DNA from 4 places in the Fontibacillus forbon genome. Region 4 is predicted to be linked to each of the others. Evidence: a T-box and tRNA genes for the amino acid it is inferred to sense, from the RefSeq annotation. Region 4 holds a T-box; the other regions hold tRNA genes.

What was found. A T-box is a leader RNA that pairs with one kind of tRNA and senses whether it is charged. The one in region 4 lies ahead of leuS (leucine--tRNA ligase), so its partner is inferred to be a tRNA-Leu.
Region 1: it encodes a tRNA-Leu, which carries the amino acid that the T-box ahead of leuS (leucine--tRNA ligase) is inferred to sense. The anticodon was not compared.
Region 2: it encodes a tRNA-Leu, which carries the amino acid that the T-box ahead of leuS (leucine--tRNA ligase) is inferred to sense. The anticodon was not compared.
Region 3: it encodes a tRNA-Leu, which carries the amino acid that the T-box ahead of leuS (leucine--tRNA ligase) is inferred to sense. The anticodon was not compared.

What each region holds. Positions count from the first base shown of each region.
Region 1 is NZ_JBKGFV010000001.1:481,149-488,392, forward strand. It holds gene ACLB09_RS02065 (aminotransferase-like domain-containing protein) at 1-1,059, shown strand, start outside; gene ACLB09_RS02070 (manganese catalase family protein) at 1,137-1,991, opposite strand; gene ACLB09_RS02075 (WGxxGxxG family protein) at 2,175-2,429, shown strand; gene ACLB09_RS02080 (hypothetical protein) at 2,516-2,671, opposite strand; tRNA gene ACLB09_RS02085 (tRNA-Leu) at 2,803-2,888, shown strand; gene ACLB09_RS02090 (TetR/AcrR family transcriptional regulator) at 3,196-3,819, shown strand; gene ACLB09_RS02095 (ABC transporter ATP-binding protein) at 3,858-4,562, shown strand; gene ACLB09_RS02100 (ABC transporter permease) at 4,562-6,847, shown strand; gene ACLB09_RS02105 (hypothetical protein) at 7,044-7,244, shown strand, end outside.
Region 2 is NZ_JBKGFV010000002.1:622,964-630,207, reverse strand. It holds gene ACLB09_RS09870 (AAA family ATPase) at 1-1,336, shown strand, start outside; gene ACLB09_RS09865 (YkvI family membrane protein) at 1,357-2,397, opposite strand; gene ACLB09_RS09860 (xanthine phosphoribosyltransferase) at 2,502-3,074, shown strand; gene ACLB09_RS09855 (hypothetical protein) at 3,177-3,509, shown strand; gene ACLB09_RS09850 (hypothetical protein) at 3,717-3,932, shown strand; gene ACLB09_RS09845 (carboxymuconolactone decarboxylase family protein) at 4,006-4,350, shown strand; gene ACLB09_RS09840 (hypothetical protein) at 4,458-4,856, opposite strand; tRNA gene ACLB09_RS09835 (tRNA-Leu) at 5,038-5,125, shown strand; partial or broken gene ACLB09_RS25825 (alpha-amylase family glycosyl hydrolase) at 5,574-6,749, shown strand; gene ACLB09_RS25820 (carbohydrate binding domain-containing protein) at 6,822-7,244, shown strand, end outside.
Region 3 is NZ_JBKGFV010000002.1:1,080,752-1,087,995, forward strand. It holds gene ACLB09_RS11940 (ABC transporter ATP-binding protein) at 1-666, opposite strand, end outside; gene ACLB09_RS11945 (alkaline phosphatase) at 740-2,452, opposite strand; tRNA gene ACLB09_RS11950 (tRNA-Leu) at 2,646-2,728, opposite strand; gene ACLB09_RS11955 (helix-turn-helix domain-containing protein) at 2,792-3,109, opposite strand; gene ACLB09_RS11960 (PAS domain-containing protein) at 3,361-3,996, shown strand; gene ACLB09_RS11965 (AzlC family ABC transporter permease) at 3,993-4,724, opposite strand; gene ACLB09_RS11970 (AzlD domain-containing protein) at 4,742-5,059, opposite strand; gene ACLB09_RS11975 (Cof-type HAD-IIB family hydrolase) at 5,248-6,105, shown strand; gene ACLB09_RS11980 (alpha/beta hydrolase) at 6,154-7,244, opposite strand, start outside.
Region 4 is NZ_JBKGFV010000001.1:271,948-279,191, reverse strand. It holds gene ACLB09_RS01190 (ComEC/Rec2 family competence protein) at 1-1,104, opposite strand, end outside; gene ACLB09_RS01185 (deoxycytidylate deaminase) at 1,203-1,721, opposite strand; gene ACLB09_RS01180 (ComEA family DNA-binding protein) at 1,740-2,336, opposite strand; gene comER (late competence protein ComER) at 2,457-3,314, shown strand; gene leuS (leucine--tRNA ligase) at 3,311-5,752, opposite strand; T-box leader at 5,830-6,046, opposite strand; tRNA gene ACLB09_RS01165 (tRNA-Pro) at 6,200-6,273, shown strand; gene ACLB09_RS01160 (DUF2812 domain-containing protein) at 6,297-6,671, opposite strand; gene ACLB09_RS01155 (helix-turn-helix transcriptional regulator) at 6,760-7,244, opposite strand, start outside.

The sequences.
Region 1 (7,244 bases), 210 kb from region 4:
TTGTCCAATTATGTGCGGCAAGTATTCGATCTGTATCCCAAGGTGCTCAGTTCCTATTCCGACGTTATGGGCGACCCGGGATTGAGGGAGGTCATGGCTAGCTATTTTTTGCAAAAAAACGGAATTGTGATAGGTCCGGACGAACTGATGGTAACCACGGGGGCCCAGCAGGCGATCGATCTGGTATCGCGGTCACTGGTCAAACCCGGCGATCCGGTATTAATTGAGCGGCCGACATACGGTCCGGCTATCGATCTGTTTCGGCAGCAGAAAGTGAATCTGATTCCGATTCCCATTTCTCCGGAAGGATACGATCTTGATCAATTGGAAGTGATCATGAAGCAATACCGCCCTCGTTTGTTCTACATGAACCCTACCTTCCATAATCCAACCGGGTTCACAGTCCCTGCCTTCCAGCGCAAAAGACTGGTTGAACTGGCGGAAAGCTATCAGTGTATCCTCGTGGAGGACGATGTCAGCCATGATGTTTATTTTGAAAAAGCGCCGCCGCCGCCGTTGTTTTTTTACGATACGGAAGGCTATGTTGTATATATCCGCAGCTTTAGCAAATACGTGGCGCCCGGGCTAAGGGTTGCTTTTCTGAGCGCCCGTCCGCCGCTTATGAGCAGTTTGGTTCCGATGAAAGCATTGACGGATCATGGATCGCCGTTATTGGGCCAGAAAATATTCCAGCATTATTTTTTTTCTGACCGGCTTCAAGAGCATATCGCTAAACTCAGAACCGCCCTCCAGTTGCGAAAAGAAAAAATGGAGGCGCAGCTTGCCGAAACGGGATGGCAATGGCTGAGCCCCATGGGCGGATTGAATTTATGGGTTCAATTGCCGGGGGCGATCTCGGCGGAGGAGCTTTTGCAACGTTCCCTGGATCACTCCGTAGCTTTCATACCCGGCACCGTTTGCGATCCTCTCGGACAGCTCAATGACCGGATCAGGCTCAGCTATTCCTTTATCAAAGAGAGTCAAATAGAAGAAGGGATCAAGCGTTTGATTGCGGCAGCAGCTACCCTCAAGGGAGCTGGCAGCCCCCGAGGAACGTAAACGAGCAAACCCATCAGTAACTAGCTTAGGATAGAAAAATACCGCTGTGGAATATAGGCTTCCGCAGCGGTATTTTATTAGTTATTCAAGTCATGCAAGCCAGGGCTGTGCTCGTTGGGCAGCTCCGGCATGAACGGAAGCGGGAAGCCTTCCGGAGGTGCCGTGACTTCCAGGGTTCCTCCATTACGACTGGGCGTTTGTCCGCTAAAAATCTCGCCGATTCTGGTCGGATCCAGCCGAAAGTTGAACTGTGCATTGTGGAAGCCCATATCGACGTATTTCCGGCATTCCGGATATTTATGGATGTCGTAGTTCGGCACCGGGAACAGTTTACCCCAATTCACGCCCAGCGTTTCCAGCGCCTTGGCGAATGCATTCTGATGAGCGTTGTCGCGTACGATCAGGAAGGCCAGCGTTTCGCGGAACGTTTTATTTGAACTCATTTCGTAAATTCTTGATTTTTGAAGAACACCCGTCGATTCCAGCACCAGGTTGTCCAGAAGGTCGCTGATCAGATTGCCGTGACTGTAAACATAATTGCCGTTCCAAGGGTTGCCCGCGGCATCCACCGGGAGCGAGCTTTGCGCGCCCATGATGAAATGATGCGGATTCGCATGCTTAATCGCTTCGTCCAGCGGTGCTCCATCCACTCCGGAATCGCCGGGAAGAGGGTCTCCTGAACCGGTCAGAAGCTGGTTGATGGTATGTTGAACAAGCTCCACATGGCTGATCTCCTCCAAAAACACACCGCGGATCAAATCGCGAAACTGCGTAGCGCCGCCCCTGAAGTTATTGCTTTGGAAGAAAAACTGCATCATGGTCCGCATTTCGCCGAACCGTCCGCCGAGCGTCTCCTGGAGAACCTTGGCTGCTGAAGGATCTGGATTATCCGGGACAATTACGTTGATCAAATCTTCTTTGTAAAAATACATGAGAAACCTCCTGGCAGATCAATTTTATCAGCTTGATTGCCATAGTTTACCTAAGCCCTGAAGGTCTTATTCTGTTTCTCGGGCATAAGTTCCGCTTTTTTTCTCTCCAGCCTTCACTGCATAAAGGACAGCATTCCCGGGAAACTTACTGCATGTAGTCACTAACTCAGGAGGTGCTTTTCTTTGAAAAAGAGTTTGACCGCCATGCTCGTTACGGCGTTGATTTCCGCGGTGCTTGTTCTGCCGGCTTCGGCTTACGGAAACAACACGAACGGCACAGATATGAATAACACCACAGGGGGCAATTATTCGACGAATAATGTCCGGGCCAATGCTGCGAACAATAACGATAACGGCATGGATTGGGGCTGGCTCGGTCTGATCGGCCTGCTCGGGCTTGCCGGGATGCGCAGAAGAGAAACCGATCGTCGTTCCTAGGACGATACGTGCGAAAGAACAAAAAGGCTTCCGTCGGAAGCCTTTTTGTTTCTTCTAACCATGACGGGATTTGATCCAGTCATTATTTAACTGCGGTCTCCTTTGGTCTCTTCGTAAGCAATCAGCGTAATTTTCCCGCCAGTCATCTCTTCAAGCGCCGCTTCCGCTTCTTTGATGACGGCAACCGCATCCGCTCCCGCATCCAGCGGTGCAACCTGGTATTTATCCGTTAATATTTCCATCGTTTTTCCCTCCAGTCTGTAATATCGTTTAGTCTTCCCTCCAGGGTGAAAATCCATGATTGAGAAAAGAGTTGAAACTAATCGGAAATCCGTTTATAATCATATCTACGGGAATTTTTCCTTGTACCCTTGCCGGGGTGGCGGAATTGGCAGACGCACAGGACTTAAAATCCTGCGGTAGGTGACTACCGTACCGGTTCGATCCCGGTCCTCGGCATCATTGTAAATAACCGGTCGTTTCAACGTTCTTTGAACATCGAAACCGACCCCCAAAAAGAACGTCTCACCGTATGAAGCGGAGGAGACGTTCTTTTTGGTTTAAAGCCGTTATTTACTAAACCTGTTTTGGCACCTATAGTAATAACGGACAAGCATTTCGCTCGTCCCAATTTGTGTTAATTCGTCTTGACAAAATAAAATCAGGTCCATATATTATAAAAGTGACGCCCCCGTCATTTTTAATATATGGGAAAGGAGTTCATATGCCCAAAGTTCCGAAAGGGTATGAAGAGAAGATGCGCAATATGATTCTGGATGCGGCACAGGAGGTGTGCAAAACAAAACCTGCCTATGAAGTAACTATGAGAGATATTATCCGTCAGACCAAGCTCAGTGTAGGCAGTGTCTACAGGTATTTTGAAGATATTGATGATATTCTCATAGGCTTAACTAATCGCAACCAGGATCAATATCAATTATGGGCCAATTGCGAGCCTTTATTTTCGGAAAACAAAAGCGTACGGGAAGTTATTTTGAAGGTCTTTCATTATTTAGGGGAGTATTTGATCGAATCTATTCCGACCGAAGGCAAATTTACGTTCGAAATGAATACCAAGTTTCTTGCAAATCCTGAATTATACAATCAAAAGAAAGGTAAAATTGCCGAGGTTACGGATTTCGAAAAATTGATGCAGCATGCCATGGTGTACCTTGCGGGGAAGGTTGAGGACGGTACGTTAAATCCCATTATGCCTTTACCCGGCATTTTTTCATTCGCTGTAGCATCTATGGATGGAATAGTAAGAGATTTGGTCATCTTCAAATGTTACTCGCTGCCGGGTGAAGATACCGGGGTATCGCTTGATGAAATATCATTAACTAACGCTTTAGCCAGAAGCCTTCTTTTTCTTCTAGGGGAGGGGAACTGATATTTAGGAATTGATGACAAAGACTGGAGACCGGATACATGAAACCATTCATAGAAATAGAAAAAGTAAAACGTCAGTACACGGTAGGGGAAATGACTGTAAACGCAATTCATGAGATGGGTTTTGTGATTGAAAAAGGAGAATTTGTCGTTATTCTTGGTCCGTCCGGATCCGGAAAAAGCACGCTTTTGAACTTGTTGGGAGGAATGGATCAAGCAACCTCGGGTAATATTTTCATCGATGGGGTGAATATTGCCAATTATTCGCTGGATCAACTCGGCCATTATCGCCGTAATGAGATTGGTTTTGTGTTTCAGTTTTACAATCTCATTCCCAATTTGACAGCCAAAGAAAATGTCGATGTATCGAAGAAGCTTTGCCAACACGCACTTGAAAGTACGGAAATACTGAATGCCGTGGGCCTTGGCCACCGGATTCATCACTTTCCTGCAGAACTTTCGGGCGGTGAGCAGCAGAGGGTATCCATTGCCAGAGCCATCTGTAAAAATCCAAAGCTTCTGTTATGCGACGAGCCAACCGGCGCACTTGACAGTGTCACAGGGGCGCTTGTAATGACAACGCTCCGGGATGTCAGCAAGAAGAACGGCCAGACGGTCATCATTGTGACTCACAATGCCGCAATTGCGGATACAGCCGATAAAGTCATTCGTCTTAAGGACGGTAAAGTAGTCGAGGTAGTAATCAATGAGTCGCCGCTTCCCATGAGTGAGGTGTGCTGGTGATGATTTTACCCCAAAAAATGTTTCGGGACATTTGGAGCGCCAAAGCCCAATTTATTACCATCATTATTATCGTAGCTTGTGGGGTATTTACATTTGTCGGGGCTATCACGGTTGGTAACCGTCTGGAGAAGAGCGTTACGAGCTTTTACGATAAGACCAGGATAAATGATATCTGGATCAATGCCAAAAATATTGAGGACAAGGATATACTCAACATCAAACATCTTCCTGGAGTTGAAGAGGCACAGGGAAGAAATGTATTGAAGGTTCATTCCGGCAATCGAAGCATTGAATTGTTCATCCTCAATGAGAATAAGCTTGCTCAGCCTTTTCCCATCACGGGTGAATTTTTTCGCTCCGGCGAGAGTGGCATTTGGCTGGATCGGGAGTTTGCTTTAGCCAATGCGATTGAGGTAGGGGACACCATAGAATTTACTTCCGATGGTAACAGTACCGTGAAGATGACTGTAAAAGGTTTGGTTATGAGCCCGGAAAAATTGATAGATATCTCTTCGGAGACATTGTCGACCCGGCACGATCTCTACGGTTATGCCTTTATCGGGGAACAAGCCGCCCGCCAATCCATCCATGTAACCGGTTATAATCAGATTTTATTAAAGGTAAAGGCAGGAGCGGATCAACAAAATATTATTACTCAGACCGAAACGGTTTTGGGAAGTAAATATTTAAACAGCATCACTCATGACGACCATACAAGCATCGTTGGTGCCGCAAGTCAAATTGCCCAATTCAAAACGTTGGCTTATGTCACTCCATTGCTGTTTTTTGTTCTTGCTGTACTCGTGGTTGCCAGTACCATGAGCAGACTTATCAGCAATCAAAGAATACAGATCGGCACCTTAATGTCCCTGGGATTCTCCGCCCGTCAGATTAGATGGCATTATATGTGCTTTGGCCTGTTTTTAGGACTTACAGGGAGTCTTATCGGGATGGCGGCGGGATACTTTGGAATTCCCATGATTTTCATGAGAACATTAACCCAGTCCTTTATTTTACCCCAGTGGATCGTTTCTTTCCCTTTCGAATCTTTGTTTGCCATTGTCGCCATGTGCGGATGCTGCATCCTTGCTGTGTTAATGGCCTGCGGCAAGAAACTTAAGGAATCGCCGGCGGCAGTATTAAGAGGGAGCATACAGACCCGCCGCCAAAAATCGATGGCAGGTAAGGCTTCCAAAGCTCGGCTTTCCTTTGAAAATCTCTGGATTCTCAGAAATTTAAAAGCTCACAAATTACGTGGTTTTATGGGAATCATCGGTGCCTTTGGTTGTGCTTTTTTGATTTTGTTTGGTTTCGCCAATATTGATTCGAGCAACAAGTCTATCCTCGTTGAATTTGAACAGCAATACCGTTATACCTATAAAGCGGACATACAGTCTTCGGATGCAGCTTCTTTGCCTGTTCCTGGTCTGGCAGAGGACGCGGTGCAGTACATACAGGAATCCAGGGTTCAGATAAAATCGGATCGAGCGGTAAGAAATTTGCCGGTTACAGTGATGGGTTCGGGGGATTACATAAACTTAAATCATGCAGACGGCAACTCCGTGACCAATTCCTCAGAAGGAATTATTTTATCCGAAAGAACAGCAGATGTTTTGGGTGTGAAAAAGGGAAATAAAGTTAAGCTGAAGATAGCTGACGATGAATGGAGAGATGTAAAGGTAGCGGAAACGATTAAGGCCCCCGTAGCAAATCATGTTTATGTTTCCGGAGACACTTGGGAGAAGATGGGGGCGCAGTTTGTTGTTACCTCCCTTTTGATTGGGGATCAGGCAGATTTAGGGATGATTAAAGAGCAATATCCTGTTACTCAAATCGTTTCTAAAGAAGAGATGAAAAATGCAAATTTGAAATTAAACGAAGGCGTATTTGCCTCCGCTGCGGGACTTACCATTGCAGCCGTTTTTTTGGGAATTGCCGTGATCTATAGCTTGGGCTTGATTAACCTTACGGAAATGGCGCGGGAATTGGCCACATTAAAGGTTCTAGGCTTTAATCAACGGGAAATTCGGACCCTGTTGTCCCGAGAAAATATGATACTAACGTTGATTGGCATCGTGCTGGCCGTTCCATTGGGTAGTGGGGCTATCCACGCCCTCGAAAAGTTGAGTACGAGCGAAAGCATTATGTTGTTTCCTACAGTGAGAATATCAAGCTATCTTATTGCAGTTACTATCACACTTTTGTGCTCATTTGCCGTAAACAGACTAATCAGCAGAAAAGTTATGCAAATTGATATGGTTACATCATTAAAAGCGATAGATTAGTGCTTATGCTTCACCCATCTGTTTTGCAGGATAAGAGTCGCATGGCTGCGCGTAAGTGCGGCTGTGCGATTTGTATATTTTGGCATACCGTGGTTCTATTTAAGTGGTAAAATAATCTTGTACGTCCTATTGAAATGTGAATAGTTTCTCAAATGTATTTGATTTGCTAATCCGGCTTATTTTAGGAGGATGAGTTATGGATCACAAATATCATGTGCAGCGTGAGGTAACTACATATTATCGGCATATACCGCATGTGCCGGAGCATTTTGCAGTAAATCCGTTATTGCTAGGCGGGATGAGCGAGAAAGAATTCGTTACGTCGTTCTCGCAATTTACAGAGATCATGGGACGCATATACCGCGATATGGAGTTAAGACCAGAGGGATACGGGGTA
Region 2 (7,244 bases), on a different contig from region 4:
CCATGAAGGACTTGAGGCGCAGGCGCGCGAATGTCGCTTCAAGGCTGCCGGAAAAGCCGAGGAGCTGGAAGGGCTGGAGCGGGAGCTATCACGGAAGGAAACCATTTTCAATGAAATGGCGCGTGAATGGGAAAACTGGCTGCAGGAGCGGCATTTGCCCGGTGACTTGTCGCCGGAAGCGGCGATGGACGTGTTCCGTCTCGCCGAACAGGGCAAAGACTGGCTAAGCAGACTGGACGCTTTGTACGCGAGGATATCCGCCCTACAGGTTGAAACCGCCGACTTTGAGCGGGATTGGCGCGAACAGATCGGAGATGCTGATGAAAGTGAAGCCGTTACCCAAGGGACGTCAGTGGCGGGCGCTTTCCGCAAAGCCTTGGCGGAACTGGAACTCCAGCTTGGCTTGAAGATCAGGCAGGAGCGGATTGTGGACAAACGCACTCCGCTGGAGGAAGAGCTTGGCCGGAATCAGGACCGATTGGCTGCCGTACAGGCTGCCGAGCATCACTTGCTTGAAGAAAGCGGCGCTTCAGATGGGGAAACTTATTTGCGTTACGGAGCCGAAGCGGAGACCAGAGAAAGGCTCCAATCCGACATAAGACAGGCAGAACTGGTTTTGTTCGGTTCGTTGAATGAGGAACAAATTCATGAATTCGAGAAATTGTTGCGCGGCCTGGATGAGGAGTCCTTGCTCCGGTCCGCCGAAGAAGCTAAGCGCAAGCTGGAAGAAGCGGAGCTTGGACGTCAGCAACTGCAGGAGCGACGCGGCCGGCTGCTGCAGGAGCAGGAGAGTCTGGAGGCGCGCGGCTTGCAGGATCATATGCAGCAGCAGCTTGCAGAACAACAGGCTGCGCTGGAAGGCACGCTGGACCGTTATGCAGTGATGGCTGTTTGCCATGAGCTGATTTCACGGGTCCGCAAAATTTACGAGGAGGAGCGTCAGCCCGAGGTACTTCAAGCCGCCTCCGGCTATCTGGCCGAAATGACCGGGGGAACTTACCGGCGGATTCTGATGAAGATGGGAAGCCAGGAATTGATGGCGGAGCATCGGGATCACGGCCCGATCGGCAGCGCCTACCTAAGCCGCGGAACGGCGGAGCAGCTTTATCTGTCGATGCGGCTTGCCCTTTCGGGCGCTGTTTCCGGCCGGGCCAACATGCCGATCCTGCTAGATGATCTGTTCGTCAATTTCGATGCCGGACGTTTGGCGGGCGCGATGTCGGTATTGAAGAATGTTGCGGATAAGCATCAGTTGATCATGATGACTTGCCACGCGCATGTGATCGAAGGCGTCAAATCCGTTTTCCCGGAGGCACAAATCATTGCCATGGCATAGCCTGGTTTTTGGTTTGCTTGCTATGGCCTCTTGCTCTTCCGGTACATGGCGAGCATGACCGCCCAAAGCAGGCTGAACAGGCCGAATACGGGATACAGGACGGATAGCAGTGCGCTGAAACCGAACTGGCTTGTCACATAACAGATCAGCAAAACGACGATGGAAATCAGTTTGGGGGAAAGTTTCAACCGCTGTTTAAGTTGCAGGGTTACTCCATAAATATCTGCAACGAACGTGCTGAATATCTCCATAAAAATGAGCACGATATAAATAAGCTGGATCGTGGTTCCGAGTTGCTGCGCTATGCTCCCCATCGGTATTTCGAATTGCTGGATGCCCGGCATGGAAGCGGATAATGCGAAATGGCCGGCCATCAGCAAAAAGCCGACGCCAGCGCCGCCGAGCACGCCGCCCCAAACAATGGCCCTGCGGCTGTCCGTATGGCTGCCGATGGGGACGAGAACCGCCTGGGCCATGGACAGGTTAAAGGCGGTATACATAAACGGGGAAGCCCAGGCGGCAAGTACCCCGGTATCGGTGCTTAACGTGAGAAATCGTTCCGCCCCCGGCGATCCGGCCGTATTCATGATGACGGCGAGCGAGAGCGTGATCATCATTGGAACGACGATGGAGTTCAATTTCATGACGCCGCCGATGCCTCGTCCAAGCAGCAGGAAGGTGCCGATGAGCGTAATCCACAGGCCGATTTGATAATGCATTCCGAAATGCTCCATAAACACCGAGCCGGCCCCGGCCAACATCACGCTGTTGACGCCGATCAGAACGATTAGCGTGAACAGGCTCAGGCCCTGTCCAATCCGATCGCCAAAAAGTTTACGATTGAGGTCCTCGTAGGATTCGGCCTTGATTTCCCTGGCGAGCAGCATCATTTTGGTGCCGAGCCAGATAAACAGAGCCGTGGACAGCAGGATGGTCAGAGCTCCCCATTTCCCGTAACGGGTAAAGAATTGAAGGATCTCCTGCCCTGTCGCAAAGCCGGCGCCGACGACGGTACCGATATAAGTGAAAGCGATTTGCATAACTTTTACGGCATTTTTCATGGTTTTCCCCCCGGCTGATGTGCTATATATAGTACAAGGTATGTTGTCCGGGAACGGGACATGACTCAAACCCTAAATGAGATCAAGACCGGGAGGAAATAGATATGGAAACATTAAAACAAAGAATCGTCGAGCAGGGGGTCGTCGTATCGGATCAGGTATTAAAGCTTGATTCGCTGCTTAACCATCAGGTGGATCCGGGGCTTACGATGGAAATGGGCAAACAGTTCGCCGCACGCTTTCGGGATGCCGGAATAACCCGGGTCGTCACTGTTGAATCGTCCGGGATTGCCGTCGCTTTTGCCACGGCTTATGAGTTGGGGGTACCGCTCGTATTTGCCCGCCGCAAAAAAACGCTGCTCGCCGAGCCGGATATGCTCTGTGAAAGGGTACCTTCCTTTACGAAAGGGATCGTAACGGATATTTTGATTTCCCGTGAATTTATTTCGCCGGAGGACCGGATCTTGTTCATCGACGATATTATCGCAAACGGCGACGCAGCCAGAGGGCTCGTGAAAATCATCGAGCGTTCGGGCGCGGAACTGGTCGGAGCCGGGATCGTGGTCGAAAAGTGCTTTCAGCCGGGTGCCAATGCGCTGCGGGAGCAAGGACTCCGTTTGGAGTCGCTCGTGAAAATTGCCTCGCTGGAGGACGGAAAGATTATTTTCGCCGAATGAAAACGCATCAGAAAATTAATTAGTTCCAATTTTGCAACAGTTCTTTGCAGGCCTCTTTTTTTTCGTTATAATGAGGATTACTAGGGAGAGGAGGCTTACAAAATGGGGAGTGAATCTGTAGTAAACCCGGAATTTTTCATTTCAAAATTGTCCGAAGCCAAGGTTACTTTTGAACGTGCCCTGGACTGCAAACATACGGAGTTTGACGACCTTTATCCCTATATGCTTGAGCATCCCCAGTTCTTCTGGTATAAGCGCTATGTGGCCTGGTCACAGTTGCTGACGATCGCAGGACTGTGCGAGGAGCTCGGTGTTGCCTGGGAAGAGGAGTTCAGTCCTCAGCAGGTTGGTTATTTGCAACAACGGGTCATGTCCGCCAAAGTGCTTGATTTCTGGTTTGAGAAGAACGACAGCAAGGAGCATGCGCAGCGTTAAGGGCAGCCTCAGGCAGGTCGGTTATTGCTTTGTTGCAAGACAAGAGGTTTTGTCGGAAAGTTAAAGAAAATCAAAGGACTCCGTCAGTTTGCTGCGGGGTCTTTTTTTGGATTAAGATATAGGCAGAGTGCTATGGTGATGGTGACAAGTGTACCGGAAGCCAAACGGCTTACAAGCGAAAGAATAGATGAAAGGCGGTGAATTACGATGATTTCCGATGAGCGGTTGAATGAATTCCGGCTGTCCGGTGAGAAGGTTCGTGTCGTGCGGGATTCTATTCCCGAGAATGATGTGAGGGGCATCGTCGTCGCGTGGGATGATAACCATGTGCTGATCCGCAAACCGAACCGGAATGTAGTTAAGCTGGATCGAGGTTATAGTTACAGTCCTTCCCGGGAGCCAAGGGTTTTGCCGGAGGAATAGCATATTTTTGGCCCAGCGGGACAACGTAGTAAGGTAGGAAGCCAATCCCTTGCAGAAAGGAAGCCAATACCTTATGTCACTCGTTAGCGACAAAATCAATGCTTATAAAGATCAGATCAGCCATTACGGAGAAGCGGTTCCAGGTGCAACGGAGGCTTATCATGCCTTTACCGGAGAGAGCTTTGGCGATGGAGTGCTTGATGCGAAAACCAAGCAACTCATTGCACTAGGTATAGCGTTGTCCACAAACAATGAAGTGTGCACGTATTATCACGCCTCAGAAGCCAGATCCAAAGGTGCGTCCGAAGCGGAGCTTCTGGAGACGGTAGCCGTCGCCTCGGCTGCATTGGCCGGGAATGCTCTGTCTCAGGGCGTAATCCGGGTTCAGGAAGCCTTGGGCGAACCTCCGGTTCACTAGCGCAGGGCAACGATTCGTTCACCCAGGGATGCGTGACCAGAATTCTACAATAGCAGGTACAAGGTGCCCCTGCCGATAAAGATCGGGCTGCAGGGGTATTCTTGTAGTCAGTGAGATTTGCCGATCAAATCGGAAGGGGATGTCTCGCTGCTTCCCAAATAGGCGCGTATGCGTGAAGACATTTCCCTCCGGAGTACCGGCCACAATATTTTCATGTGGCCACGGTAGCCTCTGCAGACGTACTCGGCTTCAACGCCGTCATCGTTTTGGCGGAGTCCGATGAATTTGATTCCGCGTTGTTGGAACTCCGCCATAATCTCTTCCTGGACCAAGGAAGCGCGTTGTTCGGCGATATGGATCATCTCCGTGTAAAGTTCGGGACTCTTTAACACGCCGCTTTCCTTTAAAATCCGGGCATCACGTTGCAAAATGCGAAGGATGAATCGGAGCAGAATTACGCTTCTGATCAGCGCGAATTCGCCTTCCGCCATGCCGGGTACCGTCATAAGAACACCACCTTTTTATATATATCATATCCCTTTTAAAGCGAACTTATGTTCTTATTTTAACCTGAATTTCGTTGGAATAAAAGTACTTGTCTTAAAATTTTTGTTGACTCGTAGTTACCTGCGTGGTATTATAAATCTTGTCGCTGCGGAAGTTACTTTCTTGCAAGTCAGACATCAAGCGGTCGTGGCGGAATTGGCAGACGCGCACGGTTCAGGTCCGTGTGGGCTAACCCCCCGTGGAGGTTCGAGTCCTCTCGACCGCACCATACATAACATGCAAACTCCAGAGAAATCTGGAGTTTTTTTATTTTTTCTTCAGAACGAGTGGTGGGAAAAGGGGACTGAATTACTTATAAGGATCGGAAGTATTGAGGTTAATCTCAAAGCTTTTTTTGATGCTCAAGCGGTATAGTTCACATTCAAGGGAAAAAGCTGCCGACGAACTTTGACAAATCCGATGGCGTCGGAACGTTCGACGACAAGAAAAGAGAAGAAGTCAGGAAATAGTTTTTAATAATCCATATATTGACAATATTACAAAACCATGATATTTTCTTGGTGGAAAACCGGTTTCCCCAAATGATTAGATTATGGTTTCAGGAAGGAGCTGAACGCAGGCGCAATTGCAGTGACAAGTTGGCAGACGGGAGAAAAGGGAAGAAAGACGGATTACTATTTGTAAGCGCTTTATAAACCAAAGGAGGGATTAAATTGATGATCAAAAAGCGTCGCTTAACTCAAATCCTTATGGTCGCCATCATGTTCCTGTCAATGGTCGGAAACACATTCTTTGTTTCGCCGCAGCAGGCGCATGCGGCAAGCATTGGCACTGTGGATGAGAACGACACCATCTACCAAATCATGGTGGACAGGTTCCATGATGGGGATACGTCGAACAATGCCACCGGATCCGCCATTCGGTACGCGGAGAACAGCGAGGAAGATTTCCGGTACATGAAGGGCGGTGACTGGCAGGGAGTTATTGATAAGCTCCCGTATATCCACAACATGGGCTACACGGCAATCTGGATTTCTCCCGTCGCAGAGCCTCAGATGACGAACCGGGATAACAACGGAACCGGCCGCAACACTGCTTATCACGGGTACAACGTGAAGGATCCGAACGCTGCGAATCCGTACTTCGGCACGAAGGAAAAGCTGAAGGAGCTCGTGGACAGCGCCCACGCGCTCGGGATCAAGGTCATCATTGACGTCGTACCGAACCATGTCGGCGACTACATGCTCGGAACCCAAGCCTACTACGACATTCCGAGCCTGCAACCGGCGGCTCCTTTCAATAATCCTTCCTGGTATCATCACAATGGGGATATCAACTGGTCGCTCGTTGACGGCAATTACACGCAATGGGCCCAGGATTACATTGAGAATCACGACTTGGCGGGACTCGACGATATCGACTTCGACGTGCCCGCCGCCAAATCCGCAATCTTTAATTCGATCAAGGGTTGGTTCGATTACACGGGAGCAGACGGCGCCCGCGTGGATGCGGCGAAGCTGATCAAGCCGACGGACATCGGCGAACTGCAGAACCTGCTCGGGGTGAACACGTTCGGAGAGAATTTCGACGGGAACGCGGAATTCGTATCGCGCTGGGTCGGCCAGAACAAAGAATGGGGGATGCTCGACTTCCCGCTGTTCTTCTCGGTTCTGAACAGCTTCGCTTACGGCCAGTCTTTCGATTCCAATATTAAGAGCACACTGGCTCAGGACTCATTATATAATGGCAACGCCAATCATATGGTGACGTTCATCGATAACCACGACCGCAACCGGTTCTTGACCGAAGCGGGAGGAAGCGTCGAGAAGTTGCAGAACGCCTTGACCTTTATCTTTACGGTGCGCGGCGTGCCTGTCGTCTTCCAGGGCACCGAGCAGAACAAGGGTAACGGCAACGGATCCATTATTACCGGAGGCATAGCGGATACCTGGAACCGCTGGTCGATGGTGAAGCGCGACGGTAACGGCAATGTTGTGCAAAACTATTTCAACGAGAATACGAGCACTTATCAATATGTGGCGAAGCTGAACCAGATTCGTAAGAATTACGAGGCGTTGCGCAAAGGTACCCAGCGTGAGATGTGGTCGGCTCAAAACCTGTATGCATTCTCCCGCCGTATGGATAATGGTGCCAACTTGGGCCAAGAGGTCATTTCCGTCTTCAGTAATGCTTCCAGCGGTACGCAGACGGTCACCATCCCGCTTCGCACCGAAAGCACACTTGCGGTCGGAACCGTATTGGAGAACCAACTGAATACTTCGGACAAGATAACCGTGGCCTCCGGGGGCGTAACCGGCAAACAGATCACAGTCAGCGTAGGAGCCAACTCGGCGAAAATCTATGCAAAGCCGCAGACGGACACGACG
Region 3 (7,244 bases), on a different contig from region 4:
TCTACGGTGCACATCGTTGATCTGATGGATATGCAGGCGCTCCGGAAAACGCTCAGCCATTCTTAAATCGTGGGTTACAACCAGCAGAGTATGGCGGTCGCTTCGGCATAACTCGAGCAACAGCTCTGCGATCTCGTCTGCGGTTTCCCAGTCCAGACTCCCCGTCGGTTCATCCGCCAGAATCAGCTTGGGCTCCCCGATTAACGCCCGTATGATCGCCACGCGCTGCTGTTGTCCCCTGGACAGTTCCCCAGGCTTGTGATCCTTGCGTTCCTGAAGACCGACCCGCTCAAACCAGTCGTCTATTCTGTCGCGCCGTTCGGCTGCACTGTATTTGCCGTTCATTGCGATCTCCACATTCTGCTTCGCCGTCAAAGAAGGGATCAAATGAAAATCCTGTAAAATGTAGCCGATATGATCGGCCCTAAAGCGGTCACGACCCGACTCGCTCATGGCCGATAGCCGGGTGTCACCGATGGAGATTTCCCCTTCATCCAATGACATGATCCCGCTGATCATGTGCAGCAGCGTACTTTTGCCGGAGCCGCTCGGTCCTGTGATCGCGATTTTCTCGCCCGCCTTAACGTTCCATTCCGGAATATCCAGAATAGGTATCTCCTTGCCCGCCACATGAAACTGTTTTTTTAATCCCCGGATTTGCAGCATCGGTTCTCCCTCCAGCAGAGAATAAAAGGAAAACAGGAGAAGTGGCTTCTCCTGTTTCGCTTCGCCCTGCTCCTTAGTTCAATTGAATCCGTTCCGACAAGGTGTCCCATTTCAGCGTTTTCCCGCTAAGCTGGCTGAATGCCGAAAGCGGCAAATACAAGGTTCCGTTATCGACTTCTACGGTAAAGGAGACTGCTTTACCATCAGCTTTAGCCGTTCCTGCGGTCAGGTCAACCGTTAAGGTTGCGGCCTTCCCGGTCAATACGGCAGCATTCCCGTTGACCTGATAGGTCCCGCCGAGCGCTTCCGTTAATGCTTTGGCCGGATACAATACTTCCTTGTCGCGGTTAATTTTGAACTTCGGATACAAATGCTTGGATTGAAGGCCGGCCGTGGCCTTCGGCAAGTCGAGGCCCAATACTTCCGCTCCGGCTACCGCGATTTGCGTGTTATCGACCTGCCCTTTTAGCTTCTCGGCAATCGGCCCGTAAGCCCACACCCCGACATCCACCGCCGAGTGTCCGTGACCGGACCAGCCGATCAGGAGCCGCTTGGAAACAACCGCGTTATATCCGCCCTCCCGCTTGTAGGAAGAACCGTCCCCATCCAAAATGAGCTGAGCTTCTTCATCACTCAAATCGGTAATCCACGTATTGTCCGACACGATTTTTTTGATATCAGCCACCGTTTTGGCTTCGTTCAGAGAATTGATCAGATACTCCGAGGAATGCTTCTGCTTATCCCACAGATCGATATTGATTTCATAAATGTTATCCCGGGACAGCGACAGACCGCCAGTCTCATGGTCCGCCGTTACTACAACGGAAGTATTCCCGTTCTTTTTGGCAAAATCGATCGCCACCTTGAATGCAGCGTCGAAGTCGAGCGCTTCCTGTACCATGGTCGGAAGATCGTTGGCATGTCCGGCATGGTCGACCCGGCCACCTTCAATCATGATCGCGAACCCGTCCTGATCGGCAGACAAAATCTCCAGCGCCTTTGAAGTCATCTCTGCAAGACTAGGCGTTTCAGCCGTTCTGTCCGGCACATAGTTCACATGAGAGCTGCCGAACAGCCCCAACACTTTGGCGTCTTTCGAATTCAAAGCCTTCAGGCTTTGCGCGTTCTCGACGACTTTATATCCCTTGGCTTCAAAATCGGGGAGCAAGCTCTTGTCGGTCCGTTTGCCCTTCTCCTCTTTCGTCACAAAAAATGATTTCCCGCCGCCGAAAAGCACATCCACGCCGCTGTCCAAATATTGGGAAGCAATCGCGCTTTCGTTGTCGCGGCTCCGGACATGCGAAGCATATACGGCAGGTGTTGCGTGGGTGATACGTGCGGTTGTTACAAGCCCTGTGGATTTCCCGTTGATTTCTGCCGCTTCAATAATGGAAGCGAACGGTTTGGATACATCTTCATTGGATACGCTGATGCCCGCATTATAGGTTTTGTGACCGGTCGCAAAAGCGGTACCCGCCGACGCCGAATCCGTTACGATCCCCGAAACGATCGTGCCGCCGTCTTCGCCACGGTCGGCGTATGTAGTAGCCTGGCCGACATAGTAAGGGTCAAGATTCAGCTTTTGAATCCCCTTTTCATACTGTTGATAATAACGTGCCGCCGAAACCTGGGCCGGCCCCATGCCGTCTCCGATCAGCACGATTAAATTTTTCGATGCTCCATTTCCCGCAGCCGTACCGTTTTCTTTAGCGATGGCTGCCGGTCCCGCGGCTATGACGGATAGCGCCAATCCGCTGGCCGCAAGCCCTCTCCAGAACTTATTCATTCAATTCCCTCCCATTTTTATTAACTAAGTAGAGTTTAATGGGCGATTATTAGCGGAATGTCAGAACTGTGTTCCCGGCAAGTAAAAATTTCCAGCCATCTCGGGATTTGATTAAATCCGGCTCCAGTCTAAAAAAACATGAACAAAAAAAAGCCCCCGGACCATGTCCAGGGACTTTTTCTTGTTCTTGTGATGCGGTCGAGAGGACTCGAACCTCCACGGGCGTACGCCCACTACCCCCTCAAGATAGCGTGTCTGCCATTCCACCACGACCGCTCGGCAGTTTTAGAAACGAACATTTTTTATTATATAGCGATGCTTGCTAAATGTAAAGTGGAATTAATTCCCTTCACTTTCTTTACGCTTTCGGTATCTTGCAAATTCCAGATATTCTTGAATAAAAACCGCCTCACGCGGCGTTAATTGATCCGTCACTTTGTCCCAATCAATGGCGAGGTTAGCACCATAGAAACCGGGACTCTCATTTACTTGAAGCGAATTTCTTTCCTGTCCGGTCAACAGCCAGTCGAGGCTGACATCAAAAAAAGCGGAAATCTCGATCAGCTTATTCGTGCTCGGCGTTGACTTCCCCCGCTTCCAATCCCCCAAATTTCCCGTGCTGATGCCCAGCTTCAGACAAAATTCCTTCTTCGTCATCCCTTTTGTCTTGATCAAAATTTCAATCCTGTCGTAGATAGACAATCTCTTTCGACCTTCCTTCAAAATACGTCAAATTACGCATTTAAGTATTTGTTGTTGTTGAATTACGCATTTGCGTATATAATGAACTAAATACTCCTTTGCGCTTCTATTATCGGCCAATTATAACATATAATTTCCATTAAATAATAGGACGAGCAGCCTATGTTTCTTTCCGTTTACTTTATTATGGACTAGGAGCGTAAACCGTGACCGATACATTTACCATATGGAAGGAAGCCGCACACTTGCTTCCCAAAGGGTTGGCCGTTGTTGATCCCGAAGGAACGATACAATTCGTCAACCGGACCTGGGCCCGGGAGGCCGCCATGCACGGGCTATCGCCGCTCTGGGACCGCCCCGGAATCAATCTGATTCGTCATTTCAAGGATTCCATCTATGATCATAAACCGTTCATCCGCAAACTATGGCGTGATTTGAAATGTATTTTGGACGGTAGCAGCACCTATTACTCGGCCGAGCTTCACTCCCATGATCTTGTCACGCGCTGGTATCTCATGGAAGCGGTTCCTATAAACGCTGAAGAGATCATGCCGGTCGGCGGCATGCTGCTTGTTTCCTCCGACATCACAGTCTATAAGGAACTCGAAGTTCGGTTACAGGCAGCCCTTGCCCAAGTCCGAACGCTGCACGGGCTGCTTCCGATCTGTGCCGTATGCAAGAAAATTAAAGACGAGGAAGAGCAGTGGAGCCCCATCGAAGAATATTTAATAAAACACACCCATGCCGAATTTACCCACGATATCTGTCCCGATTGTATCCGATTGTTGTACCCGAAATACTCCTCCATCCTGGATCGACTGGACAAGCCTTCCGGGGACTAAAGCGAGTCGCCGGCCGGCGTTTGCTGTTCTAAATCGCGGCTTCTCCCCATTCTGGAATGCACCATTTTCCCCGCGGTAGCACCGACTATGCCGCCAAGCACAATGCCGATCCCGCCCCAATGCATCATAGCCGCCAATGTCGCCAATGCCGCGCCGGTACTTGCCGAGACCAGAGACGGGACATTCCATGTGCCGCCAAACAACAAAGCGATAAACAGTGCCGGCAGCGCAAAGCTCAACACTTCCGCGACATCTTGAGTCACCATGCCTCCCAGACCTGAACCGACGAGCGTCCCGGCAATCCATGATCCGTATCCCATAAATGCAAAGGTTAAGTAATAAGAAGGAAACAGCCTATCCCCTTTTGCCGCCCGGCTTGAAATTACCGCGAAACCCTCATCCGTCATCCCGAAAGCGGCCGCCCATTTCAGCGGTTCTTTCCAATCTTTTAAATAAGGTCCGACAGTAGCTCCATAAAGAACATGACGAAGATTCACAAGCAAAATGGTTGAAATAATACTGACTGACGCCGACGTTGAGGCGACCATTCCGAGCAGCATAAACTGCGCCCCGCCGGAGTATATCCAAACCGAACTGAACACGGTATTAAAAGTAGGCCATCCGCCTGCAGCGGCCAGCACGCCAAAGGTCACCGATAATGGAAAATAAGCAATAACAATCGGAAGTCCGTCGCGCAGCGCCATCATCATTCTCTCACGGCGATTCATCTCATTCTCTCCTTTAGTTACAAGATGTGATAAACAACGGCGTATATAATCACACCCGAGGCGACCGTAAGCAGCAAGCGCCGTGACCACCAGGCAATTACCATCGTAGGAATGGCAGCTATCAGCAGTTTATTGTCACTTATCGGCACCCACTGTTCCTTCTGCAGCAACAGCAAAGGACCCAGTAAGGCTCCAAGCACCGCCGGAGATACAAACGACAACCATTCCTTGGTTCTCTCCGACCACTTTATCCTGCTGCCCAAAATCAGCGAACCTGCGCGGAATAAATAAGTACCTAAGCCGATCAGTAAAATGATCCACAGTGTTGAGTTCATCTTTTATTTCTCATCCTATCGCTCTCGTTGTATTAAAACCGAAACTAACTCTATAAAAAAACGCAGCTAAGTCGGCTGCATACCGTTCATTGTAACACATACAATAAGGGTTGACCTGAAATGCATTTCATGTTTTATACTCTTTCCAGTGCACCAAGACCATATTGTCAGACAGGGAGGAACCAATCATGAAATTAATTGCCATAGATTTGGACGGGACATTGTTAACCGCGGAAAGCAAACCAAGCGCGGAAGGTATAGCCGCCATCGGCAAGGTGCTGCAACAACAGAATCACAAAATAGCGATTTGTACAGGCAGAGCGAGCTATGATGTTCGGCATCTGATCGGGAAAGGACTGAAACTGCCCATCATTTCTTTTAACGGAGCGGCTGTTTACGGCGAGGATGAGCAACTCTTGAATGAAACGCCGATTAAACGTGAAATTGCCCGTGAGGCAATCTCATTTTTAGGAGATCAGGACGTCTATTTTGAAATTTTCAGCCCGGACGCCATCTACTCTCCATCCAAGGGAGAGGACAAACTACGTGCGGAAATGGATGTGCTGAAGAGCGCCAACCCGGAGATCGACTACGACCAGTTATGGAAAAGCGCGCTTATCCAGTTCGTGCAATTCGGCATCGTGCCCATCGATCGTCCTATGGAAGTCATCGATCGCGGAGCATCCGTTTATAAGCTGCTTGTTTTTACTTATAACGAGGAAAAGCTGGATCTGATCCGCCGTCATTTCGACAGCCTGCCATCCGTGCATACTACCTCCTCGGCCGACCATACGCTGGAAATCATTTCAACCGAAACGGATAAGGGACATGCCCTGCAATTTTTGGCGGATTACTACGGCATTGCCATGGAAGATACCGTGGTGATCGGGGACAGCTACAACGATATTTCCATGTTCCGGATCGCCGGAACCCGAATTGCGATGGGGAACGCCGTGGATGAGATCAAACAGCTCAGCACTGCCGTGACCCGCGATAACAATGAACACGGAGTCGCTTACGCGCTGAATCGCCTGATCCCGGAATAAGTATAAATAACCGCCAAGACCTATAGTCTTGGCGGTTATTTCATTCCTTCATTTTGTCACGAAACGAAGTAGAGGACTTATCAAGGAGGGGATCACCGAAACATGTCCTTCCCCTTCGATTTTCCTAAACTCGGCAAAAAGGGACGTGTCGGTCTGCCGGAGTTTTCCGATAAATTCCCCGGCATCCGTGATCATGGACTCCTTCTCCTCTGTCCCCACAATGACTAGAAGCTCCGCGATTCTCCCGTTATTTCGGAACTCTTCCATTACCTCATCCCACAATTGAAAGAGCATCTTGTTTTTCCACCAGATAGACGGGCTTGCAGCTATAAACCGTTGAAAGGTGCCTTTGCGGGAAAGCATGGCATATAAGGACAAAAAGCCGCCAAGCGAGTGGCCAAACAGCGCCTGTTTAGAGCGGTTAATAGCAACCCGTTGCTCTACGGCCGGTTTGAGTTGAAGCTCGATAAAGTCGAGAAAATCATCGGCACCGCCCGTGTCCGGCCAAGCCGATCCTCCCGGGCGATCCGGAAGTTCGCTTGTTTCGGCAAACACCGTATAATCACGGAACCGCTCCCCTGTAACGAAGAAATCGGGGGAATCATATCCGATACCGACGATTACCGCGGCGGGAATTCCGTGCGGCCCCCGCGATTGCATTCTCATGGACTCCGCCAGGATCCCAAAGGAAGCATTGGCATCCAGCGAATAAAGCACGGGATAACCCTCCACGGGCGGTGGCCCCTGGGGCACGGACACGTGAATCCGGTATTCGCGGCCCGTGTTTCGCGCAACCATGCGCCAGGATTCCGTTCCCGGCACATGAAATCCGCCCGAGTCGGATTTTACGGGCACCGGGATTTCAGGAACGGGATCGAACAACCGTTGCAGCGCTTCGGGAAACCTTTTGATCATAAACAAATCATCATGGGTCGCATCCGGCTCCAGGACGAACGTCAGCCGATCAGCCGGAAAGCCCTGCTCCTTCATATGCGCATACAGTTCCTCATTATACCGGACCATGCCGCTTTGCGCATTGCTCTTGTATTTACCCTCGCAGCCGCCAACGGACAGATATACCCGAAAGTCTTTCTTCAAGCCTTCCGAATGCTTCATATATTCCATTACGCCTTCATACC
Region 4 (7,244 bases):
CATGAGCAAAGCCGCGGCGGACAGAACGTTCAATCCGTCCTTCAGAAGACCGCGCCGCAGGAGATAAAGCCCCAGCATCGTCATGATCCCCGAACGGATCACCGATGGAGAAAAGCCTGTCAGCAAAACATAGACGGGAACAAATCCCAATACGATCAGTATCGCGGTCTCCCGGGTGACCCGGCACAGGCGGAGCAGACCGAACAGCAACCCCACATTGATCGCGACATGACTTCCCGAAATCGCCAGGATATGCGTTAACCCCAGATTTGTGAACTGCGCGTATTTCTCGGGCTCCAGTTCATCGGCCAAGCCGATAATTAATCCTTTCATATACCCGGCCTGCCAGCCCGGAAAGAGCTTGCCTACTGTAGTCCCCAGCCTAGCTCTTAAACCGTCGACCTCTCCCAATAACGCAGTAAAACTGAAATGATTGGGCGGCTCGCTAATGATGCCCGAAGTTCCTTTCGTCTTTAGCAGCCAGTGAATTCGTTGATTACGCAAATAGTTCCGGTATTCGAAGCCGCCAAAATTCCTGGCGCTCCCGGGGCGCTCCAAGGTACCGCCTATGACGAGCTTCTGCCCTCGTTTCCATGACGCTGCGGTCGCAAGTTCCGATTGCGAAGATAAAGTGATTTGCACGGCGACCTTTTCTTTGCCTTCGTGCCATAGCTCCTTCTCCCTTGAACCATCCTCACCATTAATCTCGTCACTGAATGAATATCCGCCGAGCCGTAGCGTAAAGGCTACACGATCCCCATCGATATCCACGGCCGACACAATTCTCCCTTCCGCTTGGACCGGAATCTCTTCCGATTCCGATGCAACCATCTCGCTGCGCTCAGGTCTCTCTTGTTCCAACCGGGTTTCAATGCCGCTAACGTTTCTACCATCGTTATAAGCCCAGTATGCCGCCCCGAGCGAACATGCGATCCACAGGACCAGAAGCCGCCTCCAAGGAAAGCGGCCGACTGTTGAGAGCAGAGGTGCCGTCAGCGTAATGCCTCCCCAGAGCAGCCAAAAGGATATTCCGTCGTACAAACAAGATAGACCGTTGCCGAGAATCCAACAGCAGGCGATAGCGGTCAAAGGTCTGCGCTCCATAGCAAGCCCTCCCTTCATCATGTAAGAAACAAAAAAAGAACCCCATCTGCATCAAGCAGATGAGGTTCTTCCTTCATCCTGTACGTTATTGCGGTAGCTTAATTTTCGATTTCCGTGGCCGTCTCCCGCGGCGGCTCGTACGATTCCAGGCGCCGGAAAACGATGCCTTTCTGGCCCATCATCGCCGTCACCTTACCGGTATCCTTAGGATAAGGCCGGTGATACACGATCTCCGTAATCCCGCTATTGGCCAGCATGTTGGCGCAAGTCCAGCAAGGTTCGTCCGTGACGTACACGCTGGAGCCTTCGCGGTCGATGCGGTCGGTAAACAGCAGCAGGTTTTGCTCGGCATGGATCGTGCGGACGCAGCGCTGTTTTTTGATCATCGTTTCCTGTCCGTTTACGACGGCAAGCTCATATTCTTCGGCGATCATGCAGCCGGCTTCGGAACAGTCGGGCACGCCCGAAGGTGCGCCGTTGTACGCCGTTCCCAGCAGCTTCTTGCCCTGGACCAGCACAGCGCCGACATGCCGGCGGCTGCACCGTGAGCGAGTGGATACCATATAAGCGATATCCATGAAATACGTATCCCAGTCCTTGCGTTGATCCGGATTCATCCTGACATGTCCCCCATCTTACAGCCTGATATGAGGCTTCATTTTCTCCAGCATTTTGTCTCCGATGCCTTTTACTTCAGTCAGTTCGTTCACCGACTTGAAGGGGCCGTGCGCATTCCGGTAATCGACGATCGCCTGCGCCTTCTTCTCCCCGATGCCGGGGATCTCCTGCAGCTCGCCCGTCCCGGCGGTGTTTATGCTAATCAGCCCGCTTTGTGCCTGCTGCGGGTCTCCTTCCGTAGGGGCCGCGGGCGTCCCGCTAGTTCCGCCGGCTTCAGGAGCTGTGGGCGTGCCGCCCGTTCCGCCGGATGCTCCGGCCTTACCTGCGGCTTCGGAAGCACCCTGCGTTCCCGGGGCCGTACCCGACGAATTCCCGGCATCCGCAGCAACTGAAGAATCCTTACCCGTCACTTTGTCGCCGCCTTGCTTTTTCGCCGGTTCGGTCCGGTCTTCTTCCGCACTGCCGTTCTTGGCGGACATCGCCGAAGCGACGCTTTCGTTTAACGGAATCCAGCCTTCGATTCCCCGGGGATGGCTTCCCCCAAGGGCCAAAAGCATAAGCCCGGCCCCAATAACGGCAGAGACAACCGATGTAATGACATATTCCCTCTTCAACCTGAACGCCCCAATCTTAAAAGAATCTGTTCGTGATAGGTCATGAAGATCCATTCAAGATGCATACATATATAAATAGGTTGTTTGAAATCAGGTTACGCAACGGAAGGGGGAACCGGGATGAAAGTGGCCTTCATCGGAACAGGATCGATGGGAAGCTTGCTGATTGAAGCTTTCCTGCGTTCCGGTGCGCTGCACCCGCATTACATCTGTGCCAGCAACCGCTCCTCGCAAAAAGCGGAGCTGCTGGCAAAACGGCATCCCGGACTTCGCGTTACCGGCAGCAATGCCGAAGCCGCGAACGGGAGCCAAATCATTTTTCTTTGCGTGAAGCCGCTTGACTATCCCGCCGTCATCGACGAACTCGACGGGATCGTAGACGAGCGGCAAACCGTCGTGTCCATAACCAGTCCGGTGCAAATCCGCATGCTGGAAGAGCGGATTCCGTCCAAAATCGCCAAAATCATTCCCAGCATTACGCACTCGGCACTCTCCGGGGCATCGCTGTGCATTTACGGCAGCCGCATCCTGCCGGAAGACCGGCTCCTGCTGGAGCAGCTCATGTCTTCCATCAGCATTCCTCTCTCCATCCGGGAAACGGAAACGCGCATCGCCTCCGACATTGCCAGCTGCGGCCCGGCCTTTATCGCCTTCATCCTGCAGCAGTGGGCGGAAGCCGCCTCCCAGCTTACCGGCATCGGGAGATCCGAGGCTATTCGCCTTGGATCCGAAATGCTGCACGGCACCGGCAAGCTGCTGACCGAAGGCGGCTTTACCCCTGAAGAGCTGCAAAGGCGCGTGGCCGTTCCGGGCGGAGTTACCGCCGAAGGCATCGCCGTATTACATTCCGGCCTAAGCCGGGTGTTCTCAAGTCTGATTGAAGCGACGCACCGGAAATATGACGAAGACCTTGACAAGCTCGACGGTTTGTTCAACCCTCCATCCGGCGGCACTTCCGACCGGGAGGAGCATTCTTAACCGACGACGATATTCACCAGTTTGCCGGGAACCGCGATCACTTTACGGATCGTTTTACCTTCTACCGCCTGTTTCACGTTCGGAAGGCCTAGGCTATGTTCCTGCATGGCCGCCTGATCCAGATCCTTGGAAATCTTCGTCCGGTCGACGATTTTGCCGTTGACCTGGACGACGATTTCGACTTCGGCGTCCACCGTCCAGGCTTCGTCGTAAGCAGGCCATGGCTCATAGGAAACAGTCTCCTTATGACCGAGCCGTTCCCACAGTTCTTCCGCCAAATGCGGCGCGAGCGGGGACAGCAATTGCACGAAGTTCTCTGCCGCAGCTTTAGGCACGGCATCGGCTTTGTACGCTTCATTAATGAAGATCATCAACTGGCTGATCGCGGTGTTAAAACGAAGACCTTCAAAATCTTCGGTCACTTTCTTGATCGTTTTGTGCCAGGTCCGTTTGAATTCGTCGCTGCCGTCGCCGTCCACGATCTTCGCGTTCAGGCTGCCGTCTTCGGTTACGAACAAGCGCCATACGCGGGACAAGAAGCGATGCGTTCCTTCGACGCCGTTCGCGTTCCAAGGTTTCGTAGCTTCCAAAGGTCCCATGAACATTTCGTACACGCGCAAGGTGTCCGCGCCGAATTCGTTCACGATTTCGTCCGGATTAATGACGTTGCCGCGCGATTTGCTCATTTTCTCGTTATTCGTTCCGAGGATCATCCCTTGGTTGACCAGCTTGTGGAACGGTTCTTTAGTAGATACTACGCCGAGGTCGTAAAGCACCTTGTGCCAGAAACGGGCGTACAGCAAGTGCAGCACCGCATGCTCGGCACCGCCGATGTACAGATCGACCGGCAGCCATTCCTGCTGCTTCTCTTTGGAGCACAGCTCCTTATCGTTATGCGGATCGATATACCGCAGGTAATACCAGCAGCTTCCCGCCCATTGCGGCATGGTGTTCGTTTCGCGGCGGGCCGGCAGCCCGGTTTCCGGATCGGTCGTGTTGACCCATTCGGTCACATTGGCCAGCGGCGATTCACCCGTACCGGACGGCTTGATGGCATCGACATCCGGCAGGACAAGCGGAAGCTGGTCCTCAGGCACCGGTTTCATCGTGCCGTCTTCCAGATGCAGAATCGGGATCGGCTCGCCCCAATAACGCTGGCGGCTGAACAGCCAGTCGCGCAGACGGTAGGTCACTTTGCCTTTACCTTTACCGGTTTCCTCCAGCCAGGCGATCATTTTCTTGATCGCTTCTTCATTGCGAAGACCGTTAAGGAAATCGGAATTGACGTGAGCCCCGTCTCCGGCGTAAGCTTCCTTGGCAATATCGCCGCCTTCCACGACTTCAATGATCGGAAGATCGAACTGCTTCGCGAACTCATAGTCACGCTCGTCATGACCCGGTACGGCCATAATCGCGCCTGTACCGTAACCGGCAAGCACATAATCCGCGATCCAGATCGGCTGCTTCGCGCCATTTACCGGATTCACCGCATAGGCGCCCGTGAACACGCCGGTCTTTTCTTTGGCCAGATCCGTCCGTTCCAAATCGCTCTTGCGTGCCGCTTGGTCTTGATAAGCCTTGATGGCGTCGCGTTGAGCCTCGGTCGTAATCCCGGCAACAAGCTCATGCTCGGGAGCAAGCACCGCATAGCTTGCGCCGAACAGCGTATCCGGACGGGTCGTAAATACGGTCAGCGACTCTTCATGCCCGTCGATGGCGAATACAACCTCCGCCCCTTCGGACTTGCCGATCCAATTGCGCTGCATATCCTTGATGCTCTCCGACCAGTCGAGTTCCTCGAGGTCTTCCAACAGGCGTTCCGCGTACTCCGTAATCTTCAGCACCCATTGGCGCATCGGCTTGCGGATGACCGGATGGCCGCCGCGTTCGCTCTTGCCGTCGATGACTTCCTCGTTCGCCAGCACCGTACCGAGCGCAGGGCACCAGTTCACGGGAACTTCGGCAACGTAGGCAAGCCCTTTTTTATAAAGCTGGATAAAAATCCATTGGGTCCATTTATAATAATCCGGATCCGTCGTGCTAATCTCCCGTTCCCAGTCATACGAGAAACCGAGCGACTTGATTTGACGCCGGAAATTGTTGATGTTCTTGACCGTGATATCGCGCGGATGCTCGCCGGTATCCAAAGCATGCTGCTCCGCCGGCAGACCGAATGCGTCCCAGCCCATCGGGTGAAGCACGTTGTAACCGCGCATCCGTTTAAAACGGGACACGATATCGGTCGCCGTGTAGCCTTCCGGATGGCCTACATGAAGGCCGGCACCCGAAGGATAAGGGAACATATCAAGCGCATAAAACTTCGGCTTTCCGTCATCCTCCCGGGTTTTAAAGGTTTGATTTTGGTCCCAGTATGCCTGCCATTTCGGTTCGATGCTCTGGGCCTGGTAAACGTCTTGTGGCACGTTTTTGTCTGCCATAGTATTGAATCCTCCCTAGAATCTCTTCAAAATCTCTGCTAAAAAAATAAAAACCTCCCGATCCATAGCGTATCATCGCTAGGGACGAGAGGAAATTTCCCGTGGTACCACCCTAGTTAGCGTCGAACATGCTTTGTCCTTCGCTCACTTTACACCCTTAACGCGGGTAAAACGACGATGTTTGGCATCGTAACTCCGAGGCGAGTTCATTGTCATTCTCCAACCGGCTCGCACCATAGCACCGGATCTCTGGATGGCAGAATTCAAACTAATAATCCTCTTCAAAGTTTAAACCTATCCAATTGAATCACCAAATATTATATAAAACTGAACCCGTGCCGTCAATGGGGATTAGAGAACGTTCCGGTTCGAAAAATCCATTCACAACCCTCTTTACAGTATAGATGAAAGGAGTAAAATTTATTAATGTTTCCACATCAATTTTGTCGAGACGTGGCTCAGCTTGGTAGAGCGCTTGCTTCGGGAGCAAGAGGTCGCAGGTTCAAATCCTGTCGTCTCGATTTTTTCATGCCCGAAATAGTTGTTAATCTTCTATTTTGCTCTCAATAATGAGCAGCTCCGAATTAATCATCCCTGGAGAGGTAGCGAATCTCCCTCTCTTTCCCGCATAAGGTCTCCAGCGGACGGCCCCAAAAGAAAATTTGCCGATATTAATTCCTTTACTAAAAACATTCCTGCCATATTGCTTTTGAAGATCCTTATATGCCTTAAGCTCCTTTTTCGATTTGTCTCCTACAAATTCTACCCTGTAAGCATATCGGGTTCCTTCGGATCGCTCGAAAGTGTAGAAAAACCGCCGAACACCCGTCAACCTCCATCCTTCCGAGGCCATCCGGTTTAACCATCGCTCCTGTTCCTTGATCGGGCGTAGAAAGATTTTGAATTCGGTTTTTTTCAAAATAGACAACCCTCTCGATTTGTGATGTGATCGATTTATTCTTCAATTTAAAAAGCCCTCGGAATGAGGGCTTCCGAGTTCTGCTTATCTAATTAAACATCCCGATAATCCGCTCTGCCAGCGGCTTCCACAAATTCGGGTACTCTTGTTGAATCAGCTGTCTCACCTGCTCGGCCCGGATGCTACCGAAATCATCGTTTTGAGTGGCGAGCGTATAAGCTCCATTTACCGCGTCCCCAATGGCGATGTGCCCGCTCGAATATCCTCCGATGGCAATATGCGAAGCGATAGCGCAGCCGCCTAAGGAGAACATGCCGATCGATAACCCGCCGATGGCCAAAATCCCTAGCGCAAGCCCGCCAATGGCAACGGCACCGACCGCGATCCCCCCCATTCCCATCAGCAAGCCGACGGCCAGCGCCGCCAGACTGACAAGGCCCGCAGCAAGCGCACCGATGCTTAAGCCGCCTAGCGCAAGGATCCCGATCGAGAGAGCCCCGATCGAAATATTGCCGATGGCAATAATTCCTTTGGCGACATGAATACCGCGTCCGACATGAATATGAACGAGCG